DNA from 2 places in the Streptococcus suis S735 genome. Region 1 is predicted to be linked to the other one. Evidence: predicted binding sites of a transcription regulator. Region 1 holds the regulator's gene; the other holds the start of a gene.
What was found. The regulator CtsR, encoded in region 1, represses protease genes until heat stress. The targets are predictions, from matches to a motif close to TTGGTCAAAAAAGGTCAAANA.

Region 1 (10,639 bases):
TGCTCGATATGATTGCGGGGCAAATCCAGTCCCGCTTCTTTTTTTATCTCACGCTGACAGGTCTGGTAGGCATCCTCACCTCTGGCAATAAAGCCACCGACCAAGGACAGCTTGTGTTGACAAGGGTGGGCAGCACGACGAATCAGCAAGAGCTTGATTCTCCCCTCTACAAAACTATAGACCACCATATCAGCTGTCACGCTTGGTTTTTCAAATCGCGGAGCGTCCTGCTTTTTATACCAGTCTAAAAATTCTGCCTCTGTCACATATTTTTCGTAGTATTCCTTGTCTGATAGACCAGCAGGCCTAGCCATTTCGAGCCACCTGCCCTTCTTTTATGGACTTAGACCATTGGTACCAGCCGACAAGCGAGTTGATAGTCCAAACGAAGTACATAACCGACATTTGCAGGTTACCACTATCTGGACCAACCCACCACAAGTAAATGGAGAAGACATTGGTTGCAATCCAGAAAATCCATTGCTCACGGTAGAGGTAACTTTGCAGGAATTGTCCTGTCCAGTTGGTGCCATCTGTAATAGAGTCACGGAAGGGACGAGCTGATCCAATTGACTTGTAAATCAAGCCAAAACTTCCCCATACCAAGACAGCGAAGACTAACCACTTAACCCAGCCCCAGAGAGTCAGCTTACGGGCTTCAAATTCTGTTTTCTCTTCTTCTGCTGCTCCATTGACACGGGCTGATAGCCAGAAATACAAGCCAACTGGCTGCATGACAATGAAGAAAATCGCTGTCATGACTTCCCCATAGAACATATTTTGGTAAGATAAGACAAAATAGATGAGGTTACTGATAAAGCCAAAGAAATAGTTACTTGACCGTCCTTCTGCTACCAAGATAACACAGATAATCCCTGTCCACGAGGTAAACAAGCCCATCCAGTCCTCACTAGCAGACCATACATGTAAGATAACAGGCACACTAGACAAAACTAGCAAGTAGAGCCACTGACCTAGGGTACGACCGAAAAATAGTCCCGCAATGATTGCGTCCAGAACTCCGATAACTCCCAGTTTTTTGGCTCTATTTGCGATAGCAGACATGTTTTCTGGTACCTGCTTCAAGGAAGCTTGAAAACGGTCGATGAATTTGGTAAGTTGTTCCATAATGTCCTCCTAAAATTCCTGATAGATAGCATCGATTAGCTCGATAGCCTTGGCATAATTTTCTGCATAAGACCCACCGATAAAGGCCAGCGAAGCCTGCGGGTGATTTTTAGCAACCAGTTCTTTCAAATGTTCGGTAAAGGCATTGCGAATTTCTGCGTCAGCCATTGTCATATCCCGAAAACCGTCATCCACATAAGAGCCTGTCGGTAGAACAAAGATAATCAGGTCCCATTTTTCATTCTTAACCGTATCAGCACAGAGCGAGTGGAAAGAACTAGAAGTTTCGCCGATGTAGTAGTCGTAGTAGGCTTCCGTCACGGTCGCGTTGGTGTCCGCAATGACCAGACCACGATTGGTATCCGAGTCAATCAGGTCTGAGGTCTGGCGATACTGGCCCGTCAAGAGATAGTTGTAGTCCTTGCCTGTCAACTCATCATCACGCACATTGTAACGTTGCTGGTAGTAGCGGGCATATTCCAGCGAAACAGGACAGGAATAATAACGCCCCAAATCCCGCACTAGCGTGGTTTTACCATTTGAAGCAGAGCCAACCACCAAGATATTCTTAGAAAAATGACGGCGGAAAGGCTTGGCAATCATATTCCAATACTTAGCCGACTGCTCGCGGATAAGAGTGGCTGAAATGCCAAAATTTCGCTCTGTAAAGGAAGCCTTGAAACCACGAGAACGCAACTCTTCGGCATATTCCTGCTCCGAAACGTAGAAGACGAGCTCTTCGTTCTCCTTAATCGCCACCAAGGCCTGCAAGGCTTCTAACCAAGGTGCCCAACCTTCTGGATAAGGGGGCATTCCCTCCTCGTCTAGCTTAAAGACGGATACCAGAGGCTCGTCGTTGAAGGTTTCGCGGATATAGCGGAAACGTTTCTGCAAACCGAGACCAATCTGATGACCACGGTCATTTTTATAGCCCGACACGATGACGACCGCCCGATCGCATTCCCGCTTGGCTCGTTGAATCAGGTCAATATGACCCTTGTGCATGGGAGCAAAGGTCCCAAAAATAACTGCTACTGCTTGTTTCATAATCTACCTTTTTATTGTTTTTTATATTTTATATCCTACTCTTTTCTCAAACCAAAGTCAAGAGTTTTTTATATTTTTTTATAAAAAGATAGCAAGCCGAAAGAAAAGCAGGTCTAACCTGCTTTCACACTATCAAACTTCAACTGCTCGGCCTTGACCCCTACTTTTAAGGTCACACCAGCTGGCAGTTCTCCACGTAAGAGCATTTCTGCCAATGGATCTTCCAACTTGGTTTGGAGGAGGCGACGAAGTGGGCGGGCACCCATTTCTGGATCGTAGCCTTCTTTGGCCAAGAGTTTAAGAGCAGAAGCCTGCAATTTGAGGGTAATACCCTTGCTGGCCGCCACGGCAATCAATGGTTTGACCATGACCTTGACCACATCCTGCATATCTGCTTCTGTCAGGCTATGGAAGACCACTTTTTCATCAATCCGGTTAATAAATTCAGGACGATAGGCCTTCTTCAACGCCTCAAAAATCCGTTTTTCAACGTGTTCCTGACTCTTAGACAAATCAAGAGCCCCAAACCCAACTGTCTTATCATCACGTAAAGCGGTTGCCCCTAAGTTAGACGTCATAATGATGACCGTATTAGAGAAATCAACCTTGCGACCTTTTCTGTCCGTCAAGACACCGTCATCCAAGACCTGCAAAAGAACATTGAAAATATCTGGATGTGCTTTCTCCACCTCATCAAAAAGTAGGACAGAGTATGGCTTGTTGCGAACTTTTTCTGTCAGCTCGCCCCCTTCTTCATAGCCAACATAGCCTGGAGGAGCACCGTTGAGGCGACTAGCCGCAAATTTCTCCATATACTCACTCATATCAAAACGAATCAAGGCAGATTCGTCATCAAAGAGGATCTCCGCCAAGGCCTTGGCCAATTCTGTCTTACCGACACCTGTTGGCCCCAAGAACATAAAGGAACCAATCGGTCTGTGACCAGTGCGAATGCCTGACTGGTTGCGGCGAATTGCCCGGCTGACAGCTGAAATCGCCTCTTCCTGCCCGATAACACGCTTGTGCAATTCCTGTTCAAGATTAAGGTACTTCTTGGCATCTGTCTGACTCAGTTTGGTGACAGGAATACCTGACAAGCGACTGAGGGTTGCCAAAATGTCTTCTTCTGTGACTTCCAAGCTATAGCTAGTCGCCTGATTTTCCGCCTCTTGAGCCTTAAGCAAGAGCTGCGTTACCGTCTTGTATTTCCCAGCCATCAAGGCTTGGTCTAAAGCGGTCAATCCACCTTCTTCTACCTGTCCCTTGGCACGATTTTGAACCGTCGCACTGGCTTCATCCAGCAAATCAATAGCCGAATCTGGCAAATTCTTACTGGTCAGATAGCGTTTGGCATAGGCTACCGCCGTTACCACCGCCTGATCCGAAATGGTCACCTTGTGGTGAGCCTCATAGGCTGGCTTCAACCCCTGCAAAATTGCTACGCTGTCTGCTACACTCGGTTCCTCAATGGTCACCTTGGCAAATCGACGTACTAAGGCAGCATCTTTTTCAATATGCTTCTGGTATTCATCCTGAGTCGTTGCTCCAACTGTCCGCAAAGTCCCACGGGACAGAGCAGGCTTCAAAATATTGGCAGCATCCAGGATCGAGTCAATCCCTGACCCCGATCCCATAATGGTATGGAGTTCATCAATGAAGAGAATCACTCGACCATCTTCTTCAATATCGTTGATGATATTGTTCATCCGCTCCTCAAAATCCCCACGGAAACGCGTTCCCGCAATGACATTCATCAAGTCCAATTCCAAGATCCGCATATTGACAAGACTAGCTGGCACCTCTCCATTAGCAATCCGCTGGGCTAGACCCAGTGCCAGAGCTGTTTTCCCAACACCCGCATCTCCAACCAAGACAGGATTGTTCTTGGTTTTCCGCGACAAAATCTGAAGCATACGGGAAATTTCCTCATCCCGTCCGATGACTGGCTCCAACTGACCTGAGCGGGCCAAAGCCGTCAAATCACGTGTATAGTCTTCCAAGCCACCACTTTGTGACTGGGTCATGCCCATCATATTGCCAACCGTTGCCTGCTTGGGCTTGCCACCTTTCGTCATGGTGCGGATAGCCTTCAGATGCTCCTTGGTAAAGCCAGCCTTGGCTTCCAGATTTTTCCGCAAATCCAGAAAACGAACCTTATCATCCGAATCCTCAAAGTGAAAACCGACCTGATCCAGAATTTGTGAGGCAGTCGAACGCTTGTCCAAGAGCATTCCCATGAAAATATGCTCCGTTCCTAGCCCCTTACTCTTGACAATCTCCGCAATCTTCTCGGCAAAGACCTGCAATTCCTTCACCCGCTTGGACGATGGAAGAAAGAAAAAGCTCTCTAACTCTTCATGGTAACGCCGCCCCATCACCATATAAACTGCACGTTCATAGTCCAATACATCCGCAGGATATTCTGCTAAAATAGCTCCCGCAACGGTATCTGGATTGATGACAAAGGCTAACAACAAGTGCCAGGTCTCCAAATAGTCACTACTATAACGCTGTGCAATCAATTGAGCATCTTCATAGACACCCTGTAACCCTCTTGAAATCTTCATTCTAACTACTCCTCTTTCCTATCCAATCGACGTAAAATTTGGTACATCATCCGAGCCCGAATTTCACTAGCCTCGTTCCCTAAAACCTCATCTGTACTAGTAGCCAACAAGAGATTGCCCTCACGTTCCGTCATCAACTGCTCGTCAAAGAGCAACTGCAGAATGTCCGCAAAAACAGTTGCCGACAGGCTATCACCCATATTCTTCAGCAAATCATGGACTAGCTCATGCTTGTCCGAAAAGGTAATCCGCCCAATGCGAATGTAGCCACCACCCCCCCGCTTGCTCTCGACAATATAACCTCGACTGGCTGTAAAACGAGTTTTGATAACATAGTTAATCTGGCTGGGCACCACTTCAAATCGACTGGCCAGCTCGCTCCGACGCAACTCGGCTACACTGACCTGATCTAAAATCGCTTTGATATGTTCTTCGATATAATCCGACGTATTTTTCATCGCCATACTATCGCCTCTTTCTTTGACTATCTTTGACCATTATACTATTTTTATCCACTTTTTGAAAGCGAAAGCCTCACTTCCACACAAACGTAGCCAATTTTTGAAATTTGCTCTGCTTTCTTCTATAATAAAGGAAAAAAAAGGAGAACCCCATGAACTTTCAAGACTACATCCAAGATTTTACCAGCGTAAACGTGGAGCAGGCACAGAGCCTTCTAACTGCCAATGAGGGAGCGGTCCTCTTCATCGGCCGTGCAACCTGCCCTTACTGCAACCGCTTCGCACCAAAACTCCACAAGGTTGCCCAAGACAAGCAAGTGACCATCCACTTCCTTGACTCCAGCCAAGTCAGCCCTGAACTCCAGGCCCTCCGCGACCACTACCAAGTCCCAACTGTTCCAGGCCTCCTGGTCGCTAAATCTACTGGTGTCCAAGTCCGCTGCGATTCCAGCATGACGGAAGATGAGATTGCGGCTTTTATTCAAGACTAATGCTAGACATTTCCTACCAAGCCAACACCTTCCACATCTCTTATCAAGGAAGACCACTCGGCAAGATTCACAGCAACCAAAATCCCTACCACCAGACCAATATCTATCTGCGACTAGATTTGGTTGATTTCGATTGCAAAATAGCAAAGCAGCTCTTCCAGTCCCTACAGACTTCCTTAGGCGGAAAACCTCTTCAAGTTATGCTCTCCTCTGCAGAGCAGGAAAGAATCCATTTCCTTACCACAGCTGGCTTTGTCTGCAAGCGGAAATGTTATGAGTTCGAAGTGACCAAGCAAGACTATCTCAGTCAAACAGGCACTTCCAACTTAAGCATAGTCCTCAAAGGCACCGCACCTTATCAAATAGTCTGTCAGCAAATTTTTGACCACTATCAAACAGTCCACCAAGACATCAATCCTTGGACTGCCAGTCAAGAAGAATTTGAAAAAGGCTTACCTGATCTGGTTTATACAGACTCAGAAAATTGTGCCTTCATAGATACCGATGAAATTGCCTACGTATGCGGAAAAGATGAACAAAGCTTTGGTTCCTTCATCCAAGCAGTTATTTGCCAACTATTTGAACAGTATGAGCAAATTAGCTTTGAGGCTGATGACTGCGATCCTATCGCCATGCATTTAGCTGACCAATTCCGACAACCAAACAAGCCTAGCTGGGATGCTTACATTTTAGAAATCTAACAAAAAGCACCGACCACAAGGCCGGTGCTTTTTAAGGAGATTATGAAAAATATTTAGGATTGATAATAGTATAACCGAATCAAGCATATCCGACATCCGCCCTAAGACCGATTTTGCCAAAAAAGAACTCCCTTTCGGAAGTTCTTGTGATTTTGAATAGTCTATCAGTTTGCTTTTAGTACTAGGAAACGAGCCGCAGGCTGTACTGAAGTACGGCAAGGCGAGTTAACGAAGTAATGAAAGATAAAATGAAGACTAGCAATTATTTACCAAGAGCTGCTGCCATTGTCGCTGCAACTTCTGCTTCAAAGTCGTTTGAAGCTTTCTCGATACCTTCACCCACTTCGAAACGAGCAAATTCTACAACTGAAGCGTTCACTGAGTTCAAGTAAGCTTCAACTGTTTTGCTGTCGTCCATGATGTACACTTGTGCAAGAAGTGTGTAAGCTTGGTCAACTTGAGTGTTGTCAAGCAAGAAGCGATCCATTTTACCTGGGATGATTTTATCCCAGATTTTTTCTGGTTTGCCTTCTGCTGCTAATTCTGCTTTGATAGCTTCTTCAGCTGCTGCAATCACTTCATCAGTCAATTGAGCTTTTGAACCGTATTTCAACAATGGCAATGCTGGTTTGTTAACCATTGCACGGCTTTCGTTGTCTTGTTCGATCTTGTGGTTGATTTGTGCCAACTCATCTTTAACGAATTGCTCATCCAATTCAGTGTAAGAAAGAACAGTTGGTTTCATCGCAGCGATGTGCATTGAGATTTGTTTTGCAAGAGTTTCGTCACCACCATCAACAACTGAGATAACACCGATACGGCCGCCGTTATGTTGGTAAGCACCAAATGCTTGAGCATCTGTTTTTTCAACCAAAGCAAAGCGACGGAATGAGATTTTCTCACCGATTGTTGCAGTTGCGTTTACGTATGCTTCTTCAAGGGTTTCACCTGAAGGCATAGCCAATTTAAGAGCTGCTTCGTTGTCAGCTGGTTTACCTTCTGCAATTACTTTAGCAGTAGTGTTTACCAATTCAACGAATTGAGCATTTTTCGCAACGAAGTCTGTTTCAGCGTTCACTTCAACAACTGCTGCTACGTTACCATCAACGTAAACACCTGTCAAACCTTCAGCTGCTACACGGTCAGCTTTCTTAGCTGCCTTAGCCATACCTTTTTCGCGAAGCAATTCGATCGCTTTTTCGATATCACCGTCAGTTTCAACCAATGCTTTTTTCGCGTCCATAACGCCAGCACCTGATTTTTCACGCAATTCTTTAACGAGAGCTGCTGTAATTTCTGCCATGTCTATTCTCCTTGTTTGTATTTATAAAATAGAGGAGCGGGCTCAGCCCTGCCCCTCTAGGATTGTTTTTGTGTCTGATAAATAATGTAGAATGTACTCGGACTAAAAAGCTAGAATTTAGATATATCTAACGCTTTTCTTAACGCCTTCGTTACTTATTTTCCTTCTACAACTTCAACCAATTCTTCGATTGATTCTGTAGATGCTGGCTCAGCTGCCAATTCAGCTTCAACTGCTGCTACACTGTCTTCACCTTGGTTGCCTTCGATGATAGCGTCAGCCATTTTAGCTGTAATCAATTTAACAGCGCGGATAGCGTCATCGTTAGCTGGGATGATAACATCGATATCATCTGGATCTGTGTTTGTGTCAACCATCGCTACAACTGGGATACCCAATTTCTTAGCTTCTTTAACAGCGATTTGCTCTTTGTGTGGATCAACGACGAACATTACATCTGGAATGCGTGGCATGTCAGCGATACCGCCCAAGAATTTTTCAAGACGAGCACGTTGTTTGTTCAACAATGCTACTTCTTTCTTAGGAAGCACTTCGAAAGTTCCATCTTCTTCCATACGGTTGATTTCTTTCAAACGAGCGATACGTTTTTGGATTGTACCCCAGTTTGTAAGAGTTCCACCCAACCAACGGTGGTTGATGAAGTATTGACCAGCGCGGATAGCTTCGTCTTTAACAGCTTCAGCAGCTTGTTTTTTAGTACCTACGAACAAGATAACTGCGTCGTTTGCTGCAGCGTCACGGATGAATTCGTAAGCTTGGTCAGCCAATTTTACAGTTTGTTGCAAGTCGATAACGTGGATACCGTTACGCTCTGTGAAGATGTACTTAGCCATCTTAGGATTCCAGCGACGAGTTTGGTGACCGAAGTGTACACCAGCCTCAAGAAGTTGTTTCATTGAAATTACTGCCATGAGTATTTCTCCTTTTGTTTTTTCTCCTCTCCCGAACTTCGACTTGCAGCCCAACCTTTCGGCAACAAGACCACAATTGGTCCGGGATGAGTATTTGTTGTTTAGACAACTTAGTAAGTATACCAAAGTTTTAGGTGAAAATCAAGCATTTCAGTACACAAATCTCTAGATTATGCCAAGCTCATAGATCGGGATATGTCTCTCTTTATGTTACTACTTTTTTATTATTTTTAACTTCATCCATTTTACTTTCTATTTCTTAGAAATAGAAAGGAAGTAACGCCTATCTGGTGTTACTTCCTCTTAGTTGTATCCCTTAGATAAACTGTGATACAATGTCTCTCTATCATAAATCAATCTCTATCTCGTAACTCTCATCAATCCATAGGATGTTTGCATCATATTTTTTCGCCCTTCTAAAAAATCGAGTATTTTCTTCTAAAACACTTTCCATCGTACACCATTCATCATCTATACGATTTTCTATAAGGCGTGCATGTTTCTTTATGCTTCCAAAGTGTTTCTGAATATAGTTTTCACTCATCACAAGACAGTAATATCTGATATGGTCAAGGTAGGCTGTTGCAAAGTCGTTTGCCCAATCAAAAGGGATATAGATCCCTTCAACAATAAGGTTTTGCTCATTTTCTATAGCAGTTTTAATCATTTCACGAACAATAGGCCATAGATATGCTGTAAGTTTATCATCTTCTTCGACTGAAAGTTTAGTATTGCCGCTACGAATTAACCCCATTTTCAAATGGTCTATTGATAAATAAGGATAGTGATATTTTTCAAGTAATTTTTGAGCTAGCACAGTCTTCCCAGTGTGAGATGCTCCTGTTATTAAAACAATCATGATTTTCTCCTATCTAAGCGACAAAGCATCTATGTTTTATATGAAAATTTGTAAGAAACACTGCTTGTCATCCTATCTATTTTTTAATCTCTTACTCAATTTATTATATCATGTTCCCACATTTTTTCAGTTAATCTAATCAAGTACCTGAGTTATCTTTGCAATATACTGTAAATAAAAACAACCGTTTTAGATGGAATATTCTTCTTGGTTTAATCTTTATTTAGCAAAAATAAACTCTATCACCTCCAAATCTTTCTTAAAGAGGTGCACTATTATCGTAATTCTGTTCCCTTAACATTCCTTGCAGTAAAAATGAATTCACTTACCCAAAGTGTTTCTTAATTCTTTTTGCTCCACTCTTTTTCTATCAAACAAAGAGAGTGGTACTAGCCATCAATACTCAAAAAGTACTCCTATCTTTTTCGTCGTATTCTCCTATGTTTTCGCAACTGTTTTATAGATTTGTTATCAGTCACAAACAGTCACTAGATTTTTCTTGACTTTCAGCTTTTTTTTCGGTAGAATATTCTTTGTTATGGCGGTATAGCCAAGTGGTAAGGCACGGCTCTGCAAAAGCTTGATCGTCGGTTCAAATCCGTCTACCGCCTTTTAATATTCTAAAAAACCTAGGAATCTTCCTAGGTTTTTACTTATTCTTTTCGCTTCAAATTTCCGAGGGCCATAGCTCCACCAAATAGACCTAACAAAGTACTTATAAAGACACTTCCCAGGCTATCCCCAGTTTGAGGCAGTTTCCCACTAGTATCCGCCGCTAATGCACCTGTCTCTCCTATTCCGCTTCTTTCAAAGAATTCTCTGTGAGGTACGGACACTTCTATTCTCTCGTCAGAAATTCCTAGTGGCTCCTCATGTTTTGTAAGTTTCCCCAAATGCTCCACACCATCTTCTCTTGTATCGCCAGTTAACAGCGCGATTTCAGTGGATCCTGTTTGCGGAGCAAGTGAATTCTCTTCTTTTGGCATTGGTATATGCGCTTCCGATTTCAGAATAGGAATGCTAGGGGTTTGATCCTTATCTGATCGCTCCACATGAAGGTCTTTTTCAGGAACCTGCTCAGATACTTCCTTGTCATTTAACCGTACCTTATATTTCTTCACAACAGCATTTCCAAAACTGTCACTCAAAT
Region 2 (10,639 bases), 410 kb from region 1:
GATGATTTTCCAATTTGAACATGTCGGACTTGATCAGCAGGAAGGGAAAGAAAAGTGGGATTTGGCACCGCTTGATCCAGCACGTTTGCATAAGGTTCTCTCCAAATGGCAGACTGAACTGGTTGGTAAAGGCTGGAACTCGCTTTTCTGGAATAACCACGATTTACCTCGTGCCATTTCTCGCTTCGGTGATGATCGACCTGCATTTCGTGAACTAAGTGGTAAAATGTTGGCTATCTATCTTCATTTTATGTCAGGGACACCTTATATCTACCAAGGTGAGGAAATTGGTATGATTAATACGCCAATTACAGATATTAGCCAAGCGGACGATATTGAAACACGTCGCATGTATGCGGAACGGATTGAAAATGGCTTCACCAAGGAGGAATTGATTACTTCTATAAATGCCAAAGGTCGAGATAATGCTCGTCGTCCAATGCAATGGACAGAGGCAGAAGGAGCAGGCTTCAGTACAGGTCAAGCCTGGCTGGCTTTGGGAGATACTGTCAAAGACATCAATGTTGAAAAAGCACTTGCAGACAAACAATCACTTTTTTATACCTATCAAAAATTAATTGCTCTTCGGAAAGAGTATCCTTGTATGTCTGAAGGAAAATATGAAGTGATGGAGACTGGAAATAGCTCGGTAATGGCCTACCGTAAATATGATGAACAGGATGATTTCATCATATTGGTAAACTTTTCAAGCCAGGAACAGGCTTATACTATAGCTGTGGAAGAATATTCTATTTTCATGAACAATTATGAAAACGAAGAGGCGATTAATAAAGGGATGTTGAGACCTTTTGAAGCTATCGTTTTCAAAAAATAAATAAATTTGCCATATTCTCAAGCATTTTTTCAATTTTTTTGGTAAAATAGAAAAAACAAAAAAGAGAGGTTTTATCATCATGGGGAAATTCCAAGTCATTTCACACCCACTCATTCAGCATAAGTTGTCTATCCTTCGTCGTACATCTACTTCAACAAAGGATTTTCGTGAGTTGGTTAATGAAATCGCGATGCTGATGGGTTACGAAGTTTTGCGTGACTTGCCACTTGAAGATGTGGAGATTGAAACGCCAATCACTAAAACAGTTCAGAAACAAATTGCAGGTAAAAAATTAGCTATCGTACCAATTCTTCGTGCAGGTGTTGGTATGGTTGATGGTTTGCTAAGCTTGGTACCAGCAGCTAAAGTTGGTCACATCGGTATGTACCGCGATGAAGAAACCCTTCAACCCGTTGAGTATCTTGTGAAATTACCAGAAGACATTGATCAACGTCATATTTTTGTAGTTGATCCAATGCTTGCTACAGGTGGTTCAGCTATTCTTGCAGTTGATTCATTGAAAAAACGTGGTGCTTCAAATATCAAATTTGTTGCTCTTGTTTCAGCTCCAGAAGGTGTAAAAGCTCTTCAAGATGCACATCCAGACATTGATATTTATACAGCAGCTTTGGATGAAAAACTCAATGAAAAAGGCTACATCGTACCAGGTTTGGGAGATGCAGGTGACCGCTTGTTCGGTACAAAATAATTAAGAAATCAGCTCTGCTGGTTTCTTTTTCATTTCCTGAAATCGTGTTTTTTATTTGACCAATTTTGACTATTTATATATAATGGGTACAGAAAATCTCGAAAAGGAGTAATTTTATGATTCCAGTAGTTATTGAACAAACTAGCCGTGGTGAGCGTTCTTATGATATTTACTCACGCCTTTTGAAAGACCGTATTATCATGTTGACAGGACCAGTTGAGGACAACATGGCAAACTCTATCATTGCACAATTGCTTTTCCTTGATGCCCAAGACCCTACAAAGGATATTTACCTCTATGTTAATACGCCAGGAGGATCGGTGTCAGCAGGTCTTGCCATTGTAGACACGATGAATTTCATTAAAGCTGATGTTCAAACCATCGTTATGGGAACAGCTGCGAGCATGGGAACCATCATTGCATCAAGCGGTGCCAAGGGCAAACGTTTCATGTTGCCAAATGCAGAGTACATGATTCACCAGCCAATGGGTGGAACTGGTGGTGGTACTCAGCAAACAGATATGGCTATTGCTGCAGAACACCTATTAAAAACACGTAATAAGCTAGAAAAAATCTTGGCAGACAACTCAGGTAAGACAGTCAAGCAAATCCACAAGGATGCGGAACGTGATTACTGGATGTCAGCTGAAGAAACCTTGGCTTACGGATTTATTGACCAGATTATGGACAATACAAAAGTCAAATAAGCAGTGACAAATATGTAATAGTACTGACTATTCCTATTAGCTCCAACTCTTTTACAGGTAGTTGGAGCTTTTCATTTATCATTGAAAACGGTATAATATAGAAAGAGAATTTTTAGAGGAGAAGACATGTTTGAGAAGAAAAATCGCACTTGCTTAACTGTCTATTTACACTACAATCGTGATGCACGTAAACTCAGCCAATATGGAGATATTGTTTACCATTCCAAACGCTTGCGATATGTTTTGGTGTATATGGATCAAGAACTAGTAGAAGCTACCATATTAAAATTGAAAAAGGAACGTTTTGTAAAAAAAGTGGTTCCTTCATACATTAAGGAATTAGACCAAAACTTTGTAGGTAATCTATGGAGAGATGAAGAACCATCAGTCGTAGGATAGTCGGAATTAGCAGGTATGTATTCCCTGCTAATTTTTTATTTTAAAATTTTTTTCTTTTTTGTTGACAATTTTCAGATAATTCAGTATATTAGATACATCGTAAAATTTAAGAAAGATTTAAGGAGTTTTCATGAAAACAAGAAAATTTGCAGTAGCGCTTGCTACATTTGCCTCTGCAGCTCTACTCGCTGCATGTGGTAATGTTTCGACAACCAATACTTCAGCCGCAGGTTCTTCTGTAGGTGATACATTTAAAATCGGCTACAACTTGGAGTTGTCAGGTGCTGTTTCATCTTATGGTCAAACAGAGGAAAAAGGTGCCAACCTTGCCGTGAAAGAAATCAATGCTGCAGGTGGTATTGACGGCAAAAAAATCGAAGTGATCACAAAAGACAACAAGTCTGAAACAGCAGAGGCAGCTACTGTTGCAACAAGCTTGGCAAGTGAAGGGGCAAACGTTGTGATTGGCCCTGCTACATCAGGAGCTTCAGCAGCCTCTATTCCAGCATTGACATCTGCTGGTGTTCCTATGATTACTCCTTCAGGAACTCAAACAACCTTGGTTGTGAACGATAAAGGTGAGGTCCAAGAATACTTCTTCCGTACAACCTTTACAGATGGGTATCAAGGTCAAATTATGGCTAAATACGCTACTGAGAACTTGTCAGCTAAGAAAGTTGTTCTTTACTTTGACAACTCTTCTGATTATGGTAAGGGTGTAGCAGAGGCGTTCAAGAAAGCATACACAGGAGAAATCGTTTCAGAAATCACATTTGCTTCTGGCGATAAAGATTTCCAAGCTGCTTTGACAAAATTGAAAGATAAGGAATTTGATGCGATCATCATGCCTGGTTACTACAATGAAACAGGTACAATTGTGAAGCAAGCACGCGGTTTGGGTATTGACAAGCCAATTCTTGGTTCAGATGGTTTTGACTCACCACAATTTACTGAATTGGCAACTGCATCAGCAGCATCAAATGTTTACTACCTTTCTGGATTTGTAACATCAGCAAGCGAAAAAGCAAAAGCATTCTATGATGCCTATGTGAAAGAATACAATGAAGAGCCATCAATGTTCTCAGCTTTAGCTTACGACTCGGTTTACATGGCAGCAGAAGCAGCAAAAGGTGCAGCTGATTCAGCAGCAGTGAAGGCTAATCTTGCAGCTCTGAAAGACTTTAAAGGTGTGACTGGTACAATGTCTGTTGACAAAGAGCACAATGTCATTAAATCAGTTTATGTTGTTAGTTTAACAAACGGAGAAGAATCATCTGTAGATACTATCTCTATTGACTAATAGTGGATGAAAAGAGGGAATTCCCTCTTTTTCACTTGTCAGAATGTATAGAATAGTATACATGCGGATATAAAATTTGGTTAAATTTGGGTTGGTTAAATTTTCTGTAATTTTAATGATTAAACTCTCTGTCTAACTTGCTTATTTTCAGAAAATTTTGTATAATGTAACAATGCTATTGAGCTCGAAAAATATTTAGAAAGATTGGTGAACCTATGCTTCAACAACTTGTCAATGGTTTGATTCTTGGTTCTGTTTATGCCCTTTTGGCCCTTGGTTATACCATGGTGTACGGAATTATCAAACTCATTAACTTCGCCCATGGTGATTTGTATATGATGGGTGCTTTTATGGGGTACTTCCTATTAAATAATTTAACTTTTATTGCAGATGGTGGAACGCGTTTCTTTGTTGCTCTCATTCTAGCGATGGTAGGGACGGCTATTCTCGGTGTAGTTATAGAGTTTTTAGCCTATCGTCCTTTGCGTAATTCAACGCGTATAGCAGCTTTGATTACGGCTATCGGTGTATCCTTCTTCTTAGAATACACTATGATTAAATTCTTTACAGCAGACGTAAAAGCCTTTCCACAAGCAATCGAAGCTGTGACTTTTAACCTTGGTCCAGTTTCTGTTACGAATATCCAGTTGATTATTCTTGGTGTATCGCTTGCGTTGATGGTTGCACTTCAATTAATTGTCAAACGTACAAAAATGGGGAAAGCCATGCGTGCGGTCTCTGTAGATAGCGATGCAGCTCAGCTTATGGGGATCAATGTAAACCGTACAATCAGCTTTACTTTTGCTCTTGGGTCAGCTCTTGCGGGTGCTGCGGGTGTTCTCCTAGGTCTCTACTACAACCAGATTGAGCCTTTGATGGGGATGACGCCAGGTCTGAAAGCCTTTGTTGCGGCAGTATTGGGCGGTATCGGTATTATTCCAGGTGCAGCGCTTGGTGGCTTCGTTATCGGTATCATCGAAACATTCACCTATGTGATTGAATTCGATACTTTCCGCGATGCGATCGTATATACTGTTTTGATCATCATCCTCTTGGTGCGTCCAAGTGGTATTCTTGGTAAAAATGTGAAAGAGAAGGTGTAACCATGAAGCAAAATTTAAAAGTTAATGCGATTTGGTTGGCTATCTTATTGGCTGGTTTTGGACTTATTCAAGGTCTTGTATCAGCAGGGATTCTGAATTTTTACTACATCCAGATTGTTCAGCAAATCGGTATTCAAATTATCTTGGCAGTTGGTTTAAACTTGATTGTCGGTTTCTCAGGTCAATTTTCACTTGGTCATGCTGGTTTTATGGCTATTGGTGCTTATGCAGTAGGTATTCTTGGGAAAATGATGCCGACTTATGGTGGATTTGCTATCGCCTTGATTGTTGGGATGTTAATCTCAGGTGCAGTAGCTCTTTTAGTCGGTATTCCAACCCTTCGTTTGAAAGGTGACTACCTTGCAATTGCGACTCTTGGTGTTGCAGAGATTATTCGTATTTTAATTATCAATGGTGGTAGTGTAACGAATGGTGCAGCAGGTATTATGTCTATACCACTCTTTACAAGCTGGCCTTTAGTTTATATTTTTGTAATCATCACAACCTTGGTGACAGTTAACTTTTTGCGCAGTCCGATGGGACGTGCTACAATTTCTGTTCGTGAGGATGAAATTGCGGCAGAATCTGTAGGTGTCAATCCAACATTTGTTAAGGTTTCAGCCTTTGTATTTGGTGCCATGACGGCAGCCATTGCAGGTGGTCTCCATGCAGGATACGTTGGGACAATTGTTCCGAAAGACTTTGCCTTTATGACCTCTGTTAACGTTTTGATTATCATTGTATTGGGTGGTTTGGGCTCTATCACAGGTACCTTTGTAGCAGCCATTGTACTTGGTATTTTGAACGTATTCCTCAAGAGTTACTCTGATATTTCAATGATTATCTATTCATTAGCTCTTATTCTCTTGATGATTTTCCGTCCTGGAGGTCTTTTGGGAACTAAGGAATTCAGCGTAGCGGCTCTACTCAAGAAGAAGGAGGTTAAGTAATGGCATTACTTGAAGTAAAAGATTTAACCAAGAACTTCGGTGGCCTGACTGCCGTTGGTGACGTGACCATGGAACTTCATGAAGGGGAATTGGTTGGTCTTATCGGTCCAAACGGTGCTGGTAAAACGACTCTTTTCAACCTCTTAACAGGTGTTTATGAGCCAAGCGAGGGGACAATTTCTCTGGCAGGGACTATTTTGAACGGTAAAGCACCATCAAAAATTGCTTCGCTTGGTCTAGGTCGTACTTTCCAGAACATTCGTTTGTTCAAAAATATGACCGTTTTGGAAAATGTTTTGATTGGTCTTGGCAACCATGGTAAATCAGAAGTATTTGCAAGTTTCTTCCGTCTTCCAGCATTCTATAAGAATGAAGAAGCGTTGAAAACAAAAGCGATTGAACTTTTGAAAATCTTCGATTTGGATGGAGATGCAGATACATTAGCTAAAAACCTTCCTTACGGTCAACAACGACGTTTGGAAATCGTTCGTGCCCTTGCGACTGAACCGAAAATTCTTTTCTTGGATGAGCCAGCGGCTGGTATGAACCCACAAGAAACGGCAGAATTGACCCAACTCATCCGTAAAATCAAAGAAGAATTTGGCATTACTATCATCTTGATTGAACACGATATGAGCTTGGTTATGGAAGTGACGGAGCGGATATACGTATTGGAGTACGGTCGTTTGATTGCCCATGGTACACCAGAAGAAATTCGTAATAACAAGCGTGTAATTGAAGCCTACCTTGGAGGTGAAGCTTAATGGCAATGTTAGAAGTAAAAAATCTTTCCGTTAACTACGGTGTTATCGAAGCTGTTAAAGATGTTAGCTTTGAGGTTAATGAAGGTGAAGTTGTAACCCTTATCGGCGCTAATGGTGCTGGTAAAACCTCTATCCTTCGTACTATTTCAGGGCTTGTTCGTCCATCAGCTGGAACGATTTCTTTCCTTGGAAATGAGATTCAAAAAGTTCCTGCTCGTAAAATCGTGGCGGACGGTTTATCACAAGTTCCAGAAGGTCGTCATGTTTTTGCAGGCTTGACTGTTATGGAAAACTTGGAAATGGGTGCCTTCCTTCACAACAATCGTGAAGAAAACCAAGCAAACTTGAGAAAAATCTTTGCTCGTTTTCCACGTTTGGAAGAACGTAAAAACCAGGATGCAGCTACCCTTTCAGGTGGGGAGCAACAGATGTTGGCCATGGGACGTGCCCTAATGAGCCAACCAAAGCTCTTGCTCCTTGATGAACCATCAATGGGCTTGGCTCCGATCTTTATCCAAGAAATTTTTGATATCATCCAAGATATTCAAAAACAAGGAACAACTGTCCTCTTGATTGAGCAAAATGCCAACAAAGCTCTCGCTATTGCCGATCGTGGCTATGTTCTAGAAACAGGAAAAGTTGTCCTCTCAGGAACAGGAAAAGAACTCCTCGCCTCAGAAGAAGTCAAAAAAGCATATCTGGGTGGCTAAAAAGGTCCGGGGGACCTTTTTAGGTTGGAAATGAGAACCGCTGGTAAGCGGTTTTCTTTATAAGTGGGTTACCCCACGTTTTAAGTTGAAAATGAGAACTGCCGGCAGGCAGTTTTTTTATATTCGGATAGGCTGTTTTAATCGGGAGATAGGAAAACCAGCAATGCATGTTGCTGGTTTGTCCCCAACCTGACGGGTTGTTTTAGGTTGGAAATGAGAACCGCTGGTAAGCGGTTTTCTTTACAAGTGGGTTACCCCACGTTTTAAGCTGGAGATGAGAAACGTCGGCAGGCGTTTTTCTTTATATCAAGGTCCGAGGGACCTTTTTAAGTTGGAAATAGGGATCCTTATCAAGCGCTCTCCCTCGTTATTACTATCTATGCAGTAGGCTTCAAATATAGTATAATGAATGTATATTTGGAGGTTTGTATGATTAAAGTTGAAGAGATTTTATCGACTCTATCACCGAATCAAAAGGTTAACTATGATAAAGTGTTTCAAAAAATGGCAAGCACGTGGCAGGAAGCGGGGCTTCGACCGAACATTCTCATGCATGTCTGTTGTGCCCCATGCTCGACCTATACATTGGAGTACTTGACTCAATATGCAGATGTAACCATCTATTTTGCGAATTCCAATATTCATCCAAAGGCGGAGTACCAGCGGCGGGCAGCCGTGACGGCCCAGTTTGTCAAAGAATTTAATCAGAAAACTGGACAGTCAGTAGGCTACCTAGAAGCTGACTATAGCCCTCAGGAATTTTTCAAGAAAACTCAGCATCTCGCCAATGAGCCAGAGGGAGGAGATCGGTGTAAGGTTTGCTATGATTATCGGTTGGATAAGACTGCGGAGAAGGCAGTTGAGCTTGGTTTTGACTATTTTGGTTCGGCTTTGACAATCAGTCCACATAAGAATTCGCAGACCATCAATGCTGTTGGGATTGAGGTGCAGAAATTATACGATACCCAGTATCTTCCGAGTGACTTTAAGAAAAATGGAGGCTATCAGCGTTCAGTTCAAATGTGTGAAGAGTATGACATTTATCGCCAGTGCTATTGTGGCTGTGTCTATGGAGCCAATGCCCAAGGTGTTAATCTCATACAGGTAAAAAAAGAAGCCTTGGAATTTTTAAAAACGCACAGAGATTATTCCCACATTCCTTTCAAGGTGCTGGATAAGAATTGAGTTTTTGAGTTTAGTTTTTACTTAAGGAGCGTTTTTTCTTGCTTTCTCTATGAAATTGGTATATACTAATTCCGGTTAATGTATTGTACTACTAGGAGAAAAGCAAAATGAAATTGAGAAAAGTATCATTTATTTTAGTTACCTTTGTCATCGGTTTACTATCGTTATCAAGTGTAAAGGCGGAGACTTCAATATTTGTACCAGTAGGTCAACAGAATGTTCCGGGGGTAAAAGTAGCTCCTTTTAGAACTGGTTCAGACTCTATTCATGTCCATGTTGGCTCATTTGGTTATGTCGCTACATATATAAATGGAGAACGATTGAAGGTCGAGCCTGTAAAGCATGAACTCAAGTGTCCGAGTTATACTACAGAGAATTGCCAAACTAGAGAGTGGTATACAAGTGGGGAACGTGCGGACGGCAGTGGAGATTATGTTGTAAAATTGAATAAGAAACTCGAAGAAGGTGATGTTGTTACATTAAAATTTGCAGACGATGGGAATTTGTATTTTGGTCAATTAGTATATAAAAGCGAAAAGAAACGAGTTGAACAGAATCAAAAGGAACAAGAGGATGAGTACGCAGATGCCTTGTTCAAACGTTCTATTGAGGAAGAAGAAAATAAGACTTGGAGAGATCGGATAAAGGATACTTTTCAAGATACTTGGTGGAATTTCAAAGGATGGTGGAATAGCTAACAAAGGAACTGCTATTTGGGAAATAGGTCATTTGGAGTGATTATCAATTAATTTTTTCCTACCTTCCTGATATAAATTTCAATGAAAGAGTCCAGACTTTATGTCTAGGCTCTTTTTGTGGTACAATGAGAAAAGAATTTTGAGGTTTTTATGACAGTAATTGAACAGATTGAAAAATTAAAAAAAGAGAAATTAGAGCTTCTGACCGTTTTATGCGGTGAAGACATCGGACAATACCAAATAGCGAAAGACTTACTTCTGCGGAAGCTTCATTTTGATGCGGCAGATTTAGGTTTTGCCTATTTTGATATGTCGGAGGCTGATTATCATCAGGTAGACTTGGACCTAGTTTCTCTTCCCTTCTTTTCAGATGAAAAAGTAGTGATTCTTGATTATTTTGCAGATTTAACGACAGATAAAAAACGGCATTTGACAGATGATGAACTCAAACAGTTTGAGGCCTATTTGGAAAATCCTGTCGAAACAACACGTTTGGTCATTCTAGCACCGGGTAAGTTGGACAGTAAGCGCCGTCTGGTCAAACTCCTCAAACGAGATGGACTAGTATTAGAAGCCAATCCTCTGAAGGAGATGGATTTGAAAAATCATTTCCAAAAGGAGATAATGCGTCTTGGATTGCAGATGGGAGGAGAGGTTTTTCAATATCTTTTAGAAAAGTCCAATTTTGATTTTGCAGAAATCAGTAAGAACCTAGCCTTTCTTCAATCTTATAAGGGAAAAGAGACGATTGAAATTTCAGATATTGATGCGGCTATCCCAAAAACACTACAAGATAATATCTTTGATTTAACACAGTTAATTCTACAATCCAAGGTAGACGATGCTCGCAACTTAGTTTGTGACTTGCGGTTGCAAGGGGAGGAAGAGGTTAAGTTGATTGCCATCATGTTAACCCAATTTCGAACCTATCTACAAGTGCAAATACTACTAGAGCAAGGCCGAGGGGAACAGCAGATAGTAGCTGAGTTATCAACTATTATGGGGCGTAAGGTGAATCCATACCAAGTAAAGTATGCTTTGCGTGATTCACGCCATCTGTCCATTGGATTTTTGAAAAAAGTCGTCAAGCTCCTAATCGATACAGATTTTCAAATTAAAACCGGCCAATTTGATAAGGATTATTTATTTGATTTGCTATTATTAAAAATCGCGACTACATAGTAAAAAGAGTATTCTTAGATTGAGGGTCAACCGTGGTTTCAGACAAATAAATTGAAAAGGCTCTCACATTGGAGTAGAATAGAACTATCACTTAGTA

Region 2: YYK_RS06720 (ATP-dependent Clp protease proteolytic subunit) is a predicted target of CtsR. The motif match lies at 1,597-1,617, and genes of this name have one in related genera.

Annotation. Positions count from the first base shown of each region.
Region 1 is NC_018526.1:1,761,503-1,772,141, forward strand. It holds gene YYK_RS08690 (NUDIX domain-containing protein) at 1-314, opposite strand, end outside; gene pnuC (nicotinamide riboside transporter PnuC) at 307-1,128, opposite strand; gene YYK_RS08700 (AAA family ATPase) at 1,138-2,175, opposite strand; gene YYK_RS08705 (ATP-dependent Clp protease ATP-binding subunit) at 2,289-4,742, opposite strand; gene YYK_RS08710 (CtsR family transcriptional regulator) at 4,748-5,206, opposite strand; gene YYK_RS08715 (DUF6568 family protein) at 5,356-5,694, shown strand; gene YYK_RS08720 (hypothetical protein) at 5,694-6,395, shown strand; gene tsf (translation elongation factor Ts) at 6,658-7,698, opposite strand; gene rpsB (30S ribosomal protein S2) at 7,854-8,630, opposite strand; gene YYK_RS08735 (P-loop nucleotide/nucleoside kinase family protein) at 8,977-9,489, opposite strand; tRNA gene YYK_RS08740 (tRNA-Cys) at 10,030-10,100, shown strand; gene YYK_RS08745 (S8 family serine peptidase) at 10,143-10,639, opposite strand, start outside.
Region 2 is NC_018526.1:1,356,410-1,367,048, reverse strand. It holds gene YYK_RS06730 (glycoside hydrolase family 13 protein) at 1-835, shown strand, start outside; gene upp (uracil phosphoribosyltransferase) at 915-1,544, shown strand; gene YYK_RS06720 (ATP-dependent Clp protease proteolytic subunit) at 1,661-2,251, shown strand; gene YYK_RS06715 (YlbG family protein) at 2,378-2,650, shown strand; gene YYK_RS06710 (ABC transporter substrate-binding protein) at 2,781-3,950, shown strand; gene YYK_RS06705 (branched-chain amino acid ABC transporter permease) at 4,166-5,053, shown strand; gene YYK_RS06700 (branched-chain amino acid ABC transporter permease) at 5,056-6,003, shown strand; gene YYK_RS06695 (ABC transporter ATP-binding protein) at 6,003-6,767, shown strand; gene YYK_RS06690 (ABC transporter ATP-binding protein) at 6,767-7,477, shown strand; gene YYK_RS06685 (epoxyqueuosine reductase QueH) at 7,907-8,662, shown strand; gene YYK_RS06680 (hypothetical protein) at 8,770-9,360, shown strand; gene holA (DNA polymerase III subunit delta) at 9,511-10,542, shown strand.